DNA from 3 places in the Achromobacter sp. 1L-A-4-B-C2 genome. Region 3 is predicted to be linked to each of the others. Evidence: predicted binding sites of a transcription regulator. Region 3 holds the regulator's gene; each other region holds the start of a gene.
What was found. Region 3 encodes LexA, which represses DNA repair genes until DNA is damaged. Its sites were predicted from a motif close to ACTGTATNNNNATACAGT; they were not measured.
Positions count from the first base shown of each region.

Region 1: the regulator LexA is predicted to act here: its motif matches at 2,448-2,465, upstream of recA (recombinase RecA).
Region 2: the regulator LexA is predicted to act here: its motif matches at 1,611-1,628, upstream of AC0Z35_RS14970 (PA0069 family radical SAM protein).

Region 1 covers NZ_JBXAWP010000003.1:212,036-216,235, reverse strand. The annotation lists gene AC0Z35_RS14470 (sensor histidine kinase) at 77-1,453, opposite strand; gene AC0Z35_RS14465 (response regulator transcription factor) at 1,566-2,255, opposite strand; gene recA (recombinase RecA) at 2,571-3,632, shown strand; gene recX (recombination regulator RecX) at 3,826-4,200, shown strand, end outside.
Region 2 covers NZ_JBXAWP010000003.1:312,510-316,709, forward strand. The annotation lists gene AC0Z35_RS14965 (hypothetical protein) at 1-5, opposite strand, end outside; gene AC0Z35_RS14970 (PA0069 family radical SAM protein) at 68-1,603, opposite strand; gene AC0Z35_RS14975 (sulfate adenylyltransferase subunit 1) at 1,816-3,114, opposite strand; gene cysD (sulfate adenylyltransferase subunit CysD) at 3,155-4,063, opposite strand; gene AC0Z35_RS14985 (phosphoadenylyl-sulfate reductase) at 4,105-4,200, opposite strand, start outside.
Region 3 covers NZ_JBXAWP010000005.1:484,143-488,342, forward strand. The annotation lists gene uvrB (excinuclease ABC subunit UvrB) at 1-880, opposite strand, end outside; gene AC0Z35_RS24185 (amino acid aminotransferase) at 957-2,156, shown strand; gene lexA (transcriptional repressor LexA) at 2,314-2,961, shown strand; gene lon (endopeptidase La) at 3,138-4,200, opposite strand, start outside.

The sequences.
Region 1 (4,200 bases), on a different contig from region 3:
AAACTAAAAGTAACTATTCCGCAGGGAGCTAGGGATAGTCCTTAGCTGTCGGCCGGGCTGCCCGACACGCGCCGCGCTAGCTTTCGTGCCGATCCGACGGGTCGGCGTACTGCGGGAACACGACGCTGATGCGGGTGCCTGGCAGGTCCGAGTGGGGGTTGGGATGGTCGTCGATCAGCACCGTCGCCTGATGCTTTTGCGCGATTTCGCGCACGATGGCCAGACCCAGGCCGCTGCCGTCGGACGCGGTGCCCAGCACCCGATAGAAGCGGTCGAAGACGCGCTCGCGCTCGTCGGGCGCAATGCCCGGGCCGGAATCTTCCACTTCCAGCACGGCCTGGTTGCCGCGACGCTGCACGCGCACGGTAATGTGGCCGCCGCGCGGTGTATAGCGCAGGGCGTTGTCGACCAGGTTGTTGAGCAGTTCGGCCAGCAGGAGCGGGTTGCCGTTGATCTCGACCGGATCGTCAGAGCCCTCGAAGCCCAGGTCGGTGCTCAGCGACAACGCTTGCGGCACCCAGTGCATGGCCTGCTCGTAGGCGATGGCGTTCAGATCGGTGCGCGTCAGGCCGATCGCACTGGGGTTTTCGGCGCGCGCCAGCAGCAGCAACTGATTCACCAGCCGTGTGGCGCGTTCGGACCCCGTCACCAGCTGACGCAGGCTGGATTGCATTTCTTCGGGGCTGGCATCGCGCAGCGCCAGTTCAGCCTGTGTGCGCAGCCCGGCAAGCGGCGTCTTCAGTTGGTGGGCGGCGTCCGCCACGAAACGGCGCTGCGCCTGTACGTTGGCCGACAGCCGATCCAGCAGGTCGTTCATGGCGGCGACCAGCGGCGCGATTTCTGAAGGGGCCGCGCGTTCGTCGATGGGCGACAGGTCGTCGGGCCGACGCGCGCGCAGACGCTGCTGTAGCGCGTTCAGCGGCGCCACGCCGCGCGACAGGCCGAACCACACCAGCAGCACCGCGATCGGCAGCACCACGAACTGCGGAATGATCACGCCCTTGATGATGTCGTTGGCCAGTTGCGTGCGCTTTTCCACGGTCTCGGCCACGATCAGCAGCGCGGGCTGCGTGTTGGGCAGGTTCAGGTCCACCCACGTGAACGCCAGGCGGATGCCGAAACCGCGCATGGTGTCGTCTTCGTATTGGACTTCGCCCGGGCGCGGCTGGCCCACGGTGGCCGGTAGCGGCAGCGCGCGATCGCCGCCCAGGTATTCGCCCCGACTGCCCAGCACCAGCCAGAACACGCTGTCGGTTTCGTCGGCGCGCAACACGTCGCGCGCGGCGTCGGTCATCTTCAGCACGGCCCGGCCGTCCTGCGCATGGACCTGCCGCGTCAACACATGCAGGTTGTTGGCCAGCGCCCGGTCGTACGGCACGTTGGCGATGTTCTGGGCGACCACGTACGTGATCGCGACGCTCATGGGCCACAGCAGGAACAGCGGCGCCAGCATCCAGTCCAGGATTTCGCCCAGCAGCGAACGCTGCGGCGGCGCAAAGCTCGGGCCCTTGGACCCGGCTTGCATGATATCCAGCGCTTCCTGATTCAGCGGCTCGGGCCGGGGGTCAGCTGGCGAGGTACGCGGCACCCTGGTCCCGCTCCAGACAGTAGCCCAGGCCACGCACGGTGACGATCTTCACGCCGCTGGGTTCGAGCTTCTTGCGCAGCCGATGCACGTAGACCTCGATGGCGTTGGTGCTGACTTCTTCGCCCCATTCGCACAGGTGGTCCACCAACTGCGTCTTGCTGACCATGCGGCCGCTGCGCGTCAGCAGGATTTCCAACAAGCTGACTTCGCGCGCCGAGAGGTCCAGCGTCTGGTCGTCGACGATGGCGACGCGGCCCGTCTGGTCGAACAGCAACCGGCCATGTTTGAGCATGGTGGCGCCGCCGCCCGCGCCGCGTCGCGTCAGCGCCCGCACGCGCGCTTCCAGTTCGGACAGCGCAAAAGGCTTGGCCATGTAGTCGTCAGCGCCCAGGTCCAGGCCTTTCACGCGCTGTTCGATGCTGTCGGCGGCGGTCAGGATCAGGACGGGCAGGGCGGAGTTGCGGGCGCGTAGCCTGCGCAGCACTTCCAGCCCGGCCAATTGCGGCAGGCCCAGATCCAGAATGAGCAGGTCAAACGCCTGGGCCGCCAGCGCAGAGTCGGCGGCAAGCCCGTCACGCACGGCGTCTACCGCGTAACCGTTATGCCGCAATGACCGGGATAGGCCATCGGCCAGAATGCTGTCGTCTTCGGCGATCAGGATGCGCATGGGGGCGGCACGGAAGCTGCAAAAAGGTCCCTGTGGCGCCGGCGCTTTGCGTGCCGGCTGCCCCGGGGTAGGGGGCTATCGCCTTGTGGGCGGCCCGGCGGTGGAATAGGGACGAAACGCCGGGGTCGGCTTCGATTCTGTCATACGGCGCCAGGCTTGCCCACTCAGGGAATACGTGCAAAACTCTGGCACACTGGTTTTTTGTACAGTACAATCCGATGCAATAATCTGAACCTGATTCAAAACAGCAACGCTGCGGTCCAAGGGTGCTCCTTCATGCCGCAACCACCAGATACGTCACAGACAGGACTTTACATGGACGACAAAACCACCAAGGCCGCCGCATCGGAAAAGGCCAAGGCGCTTGCCGCCGCGCTTTCGCAGATCGAAAAGCAGTTCGGCAAGGGCTCGATCATGCGTTACGGCGATAACGAGGTCTCGCACGATATCCAGGTGGTTTCCACGGGGTCGTTGGGTCTGGACATCGCCTTGGGCGTCGGCGGCCTGCCGCGCGGCCGTGTGGTCGAAATCTACGGCCCGGAATCGTCGGGCAAGACCACGCTGACGCTGCAAGTCATCGCCGAAATGCAAAAGATCGGTGGCACCTGCGCCTTTGTCGACGCCGAGCACGCGCTGGACGTCCAATACGCCAACAAGCTGGGCGTGAACCTGACGGACCTGCTGATCTCGCAGCCCGACACGGGCGAGCAAGCGCTGGAAATCACCGATGCGCTGGTGCGTTCGGGTTCGGTTGACCTGATCGTCATCGACTCGGTGGCCGCGCTGGTGCCCAAGGCTGAAATCGAAGGCGAAATGGGCGATTCCCTGCCGGGCCTGCAAGCCCGTCTGATGAGCCAGGCGCTGCGCAAGCTGACCGCCACGATCAAGCGCACCAACTGCATGGTCATCTTCATCAACCAGATCCGCATGAAGATCGGCGTCATGTTCGGCAACCCCGAAACCACCACGGGCGGCAACGCGCTGAAGTTCTACGCGTCGGTGCGTCTGGACATCCGCCGCATCGGCTCCATCAAGAAGGGTGACGAGGTCGTCGGCAACGAAACCCGCGTCAAGGTCGTCAAGAACAAGGTGGCGCCGCCGTTCAAGCAAGCTGAATTCGACATCATGTACGGCGCCGGTATTTCGCGCGAAGGCGAAATCATCGACCTGGGCGTGGCCGCCAATGTGGTGGACAAGTCGGGTGCGTGGTACAGCTACAACGGCAACCGCATCGGCCAGGGCAAGGACAACGTCCGCGAATACCTGAAAGAGCACCGCGACATGGCGATCGAAATCGAAAACCGAGTTCGCGAGAACCAGGGCATCGTCAGCCGCGCCGCTGAATTCGTGCCCACGGCGGAAGACACCGCCGAATAAGCCTTCCGCCTGCCCCGGGCGCAATGTCGCCAGGGACGGCGGACAGGCTTATCGCAGCGGGGCTGGGCGGTGATGCCGCACAGTCAGATACGGCAGGCGCCATGACGGGCCTGCCGTTTTGCATTATTCGTCGGACAGGGTTCGCCGCGTCTTTATCGATCCGGCGTCCGTCCTTGACCAAGGCAGAAAGCGCATGAGCTGGAAATCGACACCCGCGTCAGCCGACCGCCTACGCGCCAAGTTGGATGACGAGTTTGAAACCGTCGCCAAGCCGCAAGGCTTGCGACGCAGTTCGGACGCGCGGCGCGAACAAGAGGCGGCCGAGCCCGCCGCTGACAAAGATGTCTGGCAGCGCAGTTCCGAGCAGCGCGCGCTGAAGCCCCGCACTTCCCGCCCGTCACGTACGTCGGGTATGTCGGGTATGTCGGGCATTTCGCGTACATCGCGGACATCGCGTCCCCAGGACACTTCCGACTCCTCGGATACGTCGGACACCTCTGACACGTCGCCAGCAGGTGACAACGCCGGGGATGCGGCCAAGCCTGCCCGCAAGGGCCCATCGCTGAAA
Region 2 (4,200 bases), on a different contig from region 3:
TTCATGAGAACTCCTTGAAGAAACGATTCCACGCCGCCGCAGCGGCCGACACGGCGAGCGGCCGTGATCAATCGAACAGCGACAACTGGCCGGCCGCCAGCGCCTGCAACTGGCGCGCCCCGCGGCCATAGCCGCCGGAAACTGCCGGCAGGCCGTCAGAAAGGGGGACCCCTGAAGACGCTTGCACGCCAACCGGGGATAGGAAAGCGGTAGAGGAAGGGGTAGCGGGCACAGTCACCGCAGAGCCGGCCGACGACGCCACTGCTGCGGACACAGCCGAAGAGGCCGTGCCCTGCCCTGCAAGCGGGCCCGCCGAAAACAGAGACGGCGTGGCGCCCGCCGCCAGCGGCGGCTGGAAGCGATCGCAGTCCAGCGCGAGCCTGTGGCGGTTCAGCCCCAGCTTGCGGGTCGCGACGGCGAAGCGCTGGCGCAGCAAGTCTGCCCAGATGCCGGTGCCACGCATGCGCGAGCCAAAATTAGGGTCATTGCGGCGACCGTTGCGCAGGTCTTCTATGCGATGCAGCACGCGCTGGGCGCGGTCGGGGTAATGGGCGTTAAGCCAATCCTCGAACAGGGTTTTGACCTCCCAGGGCAGGCGCAAGACGGTGTAGCTGGCGTAATGCGCGCCGGCCGCCTTGGATTCCTGGAGGATGTGTTCCATGGATTCATCATTGATGAACGGGATGACAGGCGCCACCAGCACGCCGACCGGCACGCCGGCATCCGTAAGGCTGCGCACGGCTTCCAGCCGCCGCCACGGCGCTGCGGCACGCGGCTCCAGCGTGCGCGCCATGCCGGCGTCCAGCGTGGTGATGCTGATATAGACGACCACCAGATTCTGCTCAGCCAGCGCTGCAAGCAGATCGAGATCCCGGGCGACCAGCGCGTTTTTCGTGACGATGGTGACGGGATGCCGGGTTTCCAGCATCAGTTCCAGCATGCCGCGCGTCAGCCGCCAATCGCGTTCGATGGGCTGGTAAGCGTCAGTGGCGGAACCGATATTGATGGGCGACGGCTTGTAGCCGGGGCGCCCCAGTTCGGCGCGCAGCGCATCCACGGCGTTTGCCTTGGCCACCAGGCGGGTTTCGAAGTCCAGCCCGGGCGACATGCCCAAATACGAATGCGTGGGCCGCGCATAGCAGTACACGCAGCCGTGCTCGCATCCGCGATACGGGTTTACCGCAACGTCGAAGGGGATATCGGGCGAGTCATTGCGCGACAGCATCTTGCGCGCTTCTTCGGCCGTGACGGTTGTCTTGGGTGCGGGCGGAGCCAGCCGCGTATCAGGAACGATGGGGATGACCGTGGCGCCAGGGCGCGCGCCAGCCACCGGCGCGTGCGCGGAGCCGGACCCGGCTTCAGGAGAATCGCCCGAAGCGGAATCCGTGAATGTATCGGAAAAGGAGTCGGAGAAAGAGTCGGGGACGGATTCCACGAAATCCGCCGGCAAGCCTGAACCGGACCAACCGTCGTCGACCTGCACACGGTCATCGCGCTGAAAGCGATGCCGAACATTAGTAACCGCACCCCGACCGCGCAAGGCGGCGGGGGCGGCAGCCGGGGACCCAGAACCGGCGGGAAAAGAATGATCGGTGCGTGCCATAAAAACTACTGTACAAAAACACAGTGGTTTTGACAAGCACCAAAAGCCTTTCCGTAAGACAGCCCCACTTTACCGCAAGACGCGAGGCGCGTCTGAACAAATCGATTTCATCAGGCGATATCGCCCGGAAACCCGCACCGGCATTAGGTTTGGAAGAAATACAACATCAAAAATCGGGCCGAAAGTCCGTTGTTTTCCGGCCCGATTCCACCCTAGCGCAACATGCCCGCCGCAGCCGTCTGATGCGTGGCTTCATCGATCAGAATGAAGGCGCCGGTCGTCGGCACATCAGCGTACCGATCCACCGCCAACGCCTCGCGCGTGGTGAACGTCACGCGACCGATGTCGTTCATCTGCAAGGTGCCTTCGGTGTTCTCGACTTCCTGCAATTCGTGGATGTCGCGATGCGAGAGCACCGCGCGAATCTTTGCCGACGTCAGCCGCGTGCCCGACTTCAACAGATACTTGCGCGCCGGGTTCAATGCTTGCGCATCCAGCCAGCACAGCTCGGCTTCGAACTCGCGGGTGACTTGCGCCGGCGCCGCCGTGTGCACGATGACATCACCGCGCGACACGTCGACATCGCGATCCAGCACCACCGTGACCGAGTCGCCTGCCACCGCCTCGTCCAGCACGCGGTCAAAGACGCGGACTTCGCGCACCACCGCACTGACGCCCGACGGTTGCACGGTGATCGCGTCGCCCGCGCGCAGCACGCCGCTGGCCAACCGGCCGGCGTAACCGCGAAAGTCTTCTTTCTGATCACCCCCGTGCCGCGCCACCCACTGCACGGGAAAGCGCAGCGGCAAGGCACGGCCGTCGCTGGCAAGGTCCAACGATTCCAGCAGCGCCAGCAAAGGCTGGCCCTCGTACCAGGGCGTCTTGGGCGACAGCGTCACGACGTTGTCGCCATTCAGCGCCGACAGCGGCAGCGCATCGAAATGGGTGATGCCAAGCTTGGCGGCGAGTTCGGCATACGCATCGCGAATGCGCTTGAACACGGCGCGATCCCAATCGACCAGGTCCATCTTGTTCACGGCCACCACGATGTGGCGGATACCCAGCAGCCGCGCAATGGTGCTGTGCCGCTTGGTCTGCGGCAGCAACTTGCCGTCGGCCGCGCGCGTGGCGTCGATGAGGATCACGGCCACGTCCGCCGTGGACGCGCCCGTGACCATATTGCGCGTGTATTGCTCGTGGCCGGGCGCATCGGCAATGATGAATTTGCGCGCGGGTGTAGAGAAGTACCGGTAGGCCACGTCAATCGTGATGCCCTGCTCGCGCTCGGCTTCGAGCCCGTCGGTCAAGAGGGAAAAGTCGATGCCGTCGCCCGCCACGCGCTTGTGCTTGGCGCGCGAGATCGCATCCAGCTGGTCGGCGAATACGCCCTTGCTGTCGTACAGCAGGCGGCCGATCAGTGTGGATTTGCCGTCGTCGACGGAGCCCGCCGTGATCAAGCGCAGCACGCCCGTGCCGGCGCCGGAAAGGAAAGAATCGTTCAGTGCGTTCATGGTGCGTCCCCTGCCGCCGGCCGCAGCCGGCGTTGTGCATTCAGAAATAGCCTTCCTTCTTGCGGCGCTCCATCGAGGCCTCGGAAGTCTGGTCGTCCATGCGCGTTGCGCCGCGCTCGGTGATGTCGGTCACCGCCGTCTCGGCGATGATGGCGTAGGTGTCGGCCGCGTCGGAAGCCACCGGGCAGGTGCACGAAATATCGCCCACCGTGCGAAAGCGGACCGGCATCCGCTCGACCTGCTCGCCGTCTTGCGGCGGCGTCAGGCGGGTCACCGGCACCAGCAGGCCCTTGCGCCGGACGACCTCTCGCTGGTGGCTGAAGTAGATCGACGGCAACGCCAGCTTCTCGCGCTGGATGTATTGCCAGACGTCCAGTTCCGTCCAGTTCGAAATCGGGAAGACACGCATGTTCTCGCCGCGATGCACGCGCGTGTTGAACAGGTTCCACAGTTCAGGGCGCTGTGCCTTGGGGTCCCATTGGCCGAATTCATCGCGGAACGAAAAGATGCGCTCCTTGGCGCGGGCCTTTTCCTCGTCGCGGCGCGCCCCGCCGATGCAGGCGTCAAAGCCGAATTCCTCGATGGCTTCCAGCAGCGTCACCGCCTGCGCCGCATTGCGCGAGTCGGTTTCGCGCCGCAGCACCACGCTGCCACGCTTGATGGAGTCCTCGACGCTGCGCACGATCAGGGTCTCGCCCAATTCGGCTGCGCGCTGATCACGAAAGGCGATGACTTCATCGAAGTTGTGGCCCGTGTCGATGTGCATTAGCGGGAAGGGAAAGCGGCCCGGGCGAAACGCCTTTTCCGCCAGGCGCAGCAGCACCACGGAGTCCTTGCCGCCCGAGAACAGCAGCACGGGCTTTGCGCTCTCGGCGGCCACCTCGCGCATGATGAATATCGCTTCCGATTCCAGCCAATCCAGGTGGCTGCGTTGGATCACAGCAGACATAGGTTATTCCCCTAAGACAGAATTTGAATTCATGGACGGCGTCATTCGCCGCGCGTCACGACACTGATGACGCGGTTGCCCGCGTGCAGACCGCATTCCTTGGAATCCGACGATTCCCACCACCATCTTCCGGCGCG
Region 3 (4,200 bases):
TGACGTAATGCGACCCGGGATACACGGTAAACCGTGGCAGCTTTTGCCGAATGCGGCCCGTCAGGGGATCAAACAACTCCAGGCTTTCGATCTCGTCATCAAAAAGCGTCAGGCGCAGCGCCAGCTCGGGGCTTTCTGCCGGGAAGATGTCGATGGTTTCGCCACGGACCCGGAACGCCCCCCGCGTGAATTCGGCGTCATTGCGGGTGTATTGCATGGCAACCAGACGCGCCAGGATTTCCCGCCGCGAGATCTGGTCACCGCTGCGCAGAATCAAAACCATCGCGTGGTAGTCGCCGGGATTACCAATACCGTAGATGCAAGACACCGTGCCGACAATAATAGTGTCCCGGCGTTCAAGCAGGCTCTTGGTAGCCGATAGACGCATTTGTTCGATGTGCTCATTGATGGACGAATCCTTTTCAATGAACAGGTCGCGCGTCGGGACATAGGCCTCGGGCTGGTAATAGTCGTAGTACGAAACGAAATACTCGACCGCGTTCTTCGGAAAGAACTCCCGCATTTCGGCATATAGCTGCGCCGCAAGCGTTTTGTTGGGCGCCAACACCAGCGCAGGGCGTCCCAGCCGCGCGATCACGTTCGCCATGGTGTAGGTCTTGCCCGAGCCCGTCACGCCCAGCAGCGTCTGGAACATCAGGCCGTCTTCGATACCCTGGGTCAACCCGTTGATCGCGGTGGGCTGATCGCCGGCCGGAGGATAGGGCTGGAACAGTTGGAACGGGCTACCGGGATATTCCACAAAGCGCGGTTCCGCGCCAGCAACGGGCGGTGCGTCAGCCGATACTGGTACCACGGCATTTCCAGCGAGATTCTGGGCCAGATCTCCCGCGCCGCTCGGGTCTATTGGGCTGTTTGGCATGCTAGACTGTTCCAGGGTAAACCCCCCATTATCCACAGCACCTCGTACTGCGTCCACCCATCCTCATCAGAGTCCCATGAGCAACCTTTTCGATTCCGTCGAACTCGCGCCGCGCGACCCCATTCTTGGTCTGAACGAACAATTCAACGCGGACACGCGTCCGGGTAAAGTCAACCTGGGCGTGGGCGTGTACTACGACGACCAGGGACGGATCCCCCTGTTGGGCGCCGTTCGCAAGGCCGAAACCGCCCGCATCGAAGCGGCCGCCGCTCGCGGCTATTTGCCCATCGAAGGCATTGCCGGCTACAACCAGGGCGCTCAAGCCCTGTTGCTGGGTAAGGATTCCGCGTTGGCCGCAGCCGGTCGCGTGTTGACCACCCAAGCGCTGGGCGGCACCGGCGCGCTTAAGATCGGCGCCGACTTCCTGCGCCAATTGCTGCCCTCGTCCAAGGTGTTGATCAGCAACCCCAGCTGGGAAAACCACCGTGCGCTGTTCGAGCGCGCCGGCTTTGAGGTCGGCACGTATTCGTACTATGACGCTTCCACCCGCGGCCTGAACTTCGAAGCCATGCTGGCGGACTTGAAGGCAGCCCCGGCGCAGACCGTCGTCGTGCTGCACGCGTGCTGCCACAATCCGACCGGTGTGGACCCCACGCCGGAGCAATGGAAGCAGATCGCCGCGGTTGTGAAGGAAAACAACCTGGTTCCGTTCCTGGACATCGCCTACCAGGGCTTTGGCGAGGGTCTGACCGAGGACGCCGCCGTCGTGCGCATGTTCGCCGATCTGGACATGACCATGTTCATCAGCTCGTCGTTCTCGAAGTCGTTCTCGCTTTACGGTGAACGCGTGGGCGCACTGACGATCGTCGCTGGCAGCAAGGAAGCGGCGGGCCGCGTCCTGAGCCAGCTCAAGCGCGTCATTCGCACCAACTATTCCAACCCGCCGACCCACGGCGGCACGGTGGTGTCGACGGTGCTGAACACGCCGGAACTGTTCGCCATGTGGGAAGAAGAACTTGCCGGCATGCGCGACCGCATCCGCCTGATGCGCAAGCAATTGGTGGAAAAGATCAAGGAACACGGCGCCAAGCAGGACTTCAGCTTTGTCCTGCAGCAACGCGGCATGTTCTCGTACTCGGGCCTGACGTCGGCTCAAGTGGATCGCCTGCGCGAAGAGCATGGCGTGTACGCGGTGTCCAGCGGCCGCATCTGCGTGGCCGCGCTGAACAGCGGCAACATTGACAAGGTAGCTGCCGGCATCGCCGCCGTGCTGTAACGCCTGCCTGTACGGGCCGTCCGCGGCCCTGTTATGACGAAACGGAGCCCTGCGGCTCCGTTTTGCTTTCGGGCCCGCCGCCGGCTTGCTTTTTTCCGCTACGTCCCCCAGAATGGCGCTGTATATATGTACAGTCCGCTCATACCGGATCATCGCCATGGCCAGCAAACTCACCGACCGCCAGCAACAAATCCTGGACCTCATCCGGCAGACCGTCACGCGCACAGGCTTTCCGCCGACGCGTGCCGAAATCGCCCAGGCCCTTGGTTTCCGCTCACCGAATGCGGCAGAAGACCACCTTAAGGCATTAGCCCGCAAGGGTGCTATCGAGCTCACCGCCGGCGCCTCGCGCGGCATACGCTTGAAAGACGGGCCCTCCCAGTCTCAGACCTCCCTGGCCATACCTTCGTTAGCGCAGTTGCTGCTGCCGTTGGTCGGGCGCGTTGCGGCAGGCAGCCCCATCCTTGCGGCCGAACACGTCGAACGCGAGGTTGGCGTGGACCCCCATCTTTTTGCCCAAGCGCCCGATTACCTGCTGAAGGTGCGCGGCATGAGCATGCGGGACGCGGGCATTCTGGAAGGTGACTTGCTTGCGGTGAAGAAGGCCTCTGAAGCGCGCAACGGCCAGATCGTCGTGGCACGTTTGGGCGACGACGTGACGGTCAAGCGCCTGCAACGCACCAACGGGCACATCGAACTGCTGCCGGAAAATCCGGACTTTCAAACAATCATCGTTGAAGCAGACCAAGAGTTCGCGCTGGAAGGCATCGCCGTCGGTTTAATCCGTACGCACGCGTTGCACTGACGCGGCACGGGGGTAGATCAGGCACGGTCTGCCTAGACTTGCCGTAGCGTTCGCCCGGCAACGGCCATAGCCAAAGTCACCGCGATGGCCAAAACGATGGCCATAAAAAACCCCGCCACATGTGGCGGGGTTTTTGTTGGGCGCCCATACTTCGGGCGCCCAGCCATACCAGCTGATCAGTGCTTCAGAACCGGGTCCGTCGAGCCGGGCTCGGCAGGCTTGGTCACCAGCGCGTCTTTGACGGCTTCTTCCTCGGCCAGAGGCTCCGGCAGACGCTCCAACGCTAATTCCAGCACCTTGTCGATCCAGCGGACCGGCACGATCTCAAGTTGGTTCTTGACGTTATCGGGGATCTCCGCCAAGTCCTTGACGTTTTCCTCGGGAATCAAGACCGTCTTGATACCGCCACGGTGGGCCGCCAGCAGCTTTTCCTTCAGGCCACCGATAGGCAGCACTTCGCCGCGCAGCGTGATCTCACCGGTCATGGCAACATTGGCGCGCACCGGAATGCGCGACAACGCCGAAACCATGGCCGTCGTGATCGCGATACCCGCGGACGGGCCGTCCTTGGGCGTCGCACCTTCCGGCACGTGGACGTGCATGTCGTGCTTCTCGAAGACGCTGTCGGCAAAGCCCAGGCGGCGAGCGCGGGACCGCACCACCGTGCGAGCCGCTTCCACCGATTCCTTCATCACGTCGCCAAGCGAACCCGTACGCTGGATCACGCCCTTACCCGGCATGTCCGCCACTTCGATCGTCAGCAGATCGCCACCGACCTCGGTCCAGGCCAGACCGGTCACCTGACCAATCTGGTTTTCCTTCTCGGCCATGCCGAAGGTATAGCGGCGCACGCCCAGGTAGTCGCTCAGATTGTCGCCCGTGACGTTGACCGGCTTGACCTCGAGGGTCTTGCCTTCCGCCTTGGCGCGATCATTCTGGGTCAGCAATTGCTTGATGACCTTGCGGCAGATCTTGCCCACTTCGCGTTCAAGGGCGCGCACCCCGGCTTCCCGGGTGTAATAGCGAACGATATCGCGCAGCGCGCTGTCATCGACCGTCAGTTCGTTGTCCTTCACGCCGTTGTTCTGCATCAGCTTGGGCAGCAGATGGTCGCGAGCAATATGGATCTTTTCCTCTTCCGTGTAACCGGACAGGCGGATCACTTCCATACGGTCCAACAGAGCCGGCGGGATGTTCAGCGTGTTGCTGGTGGCCACGAACATGACGTCGGACAAATCG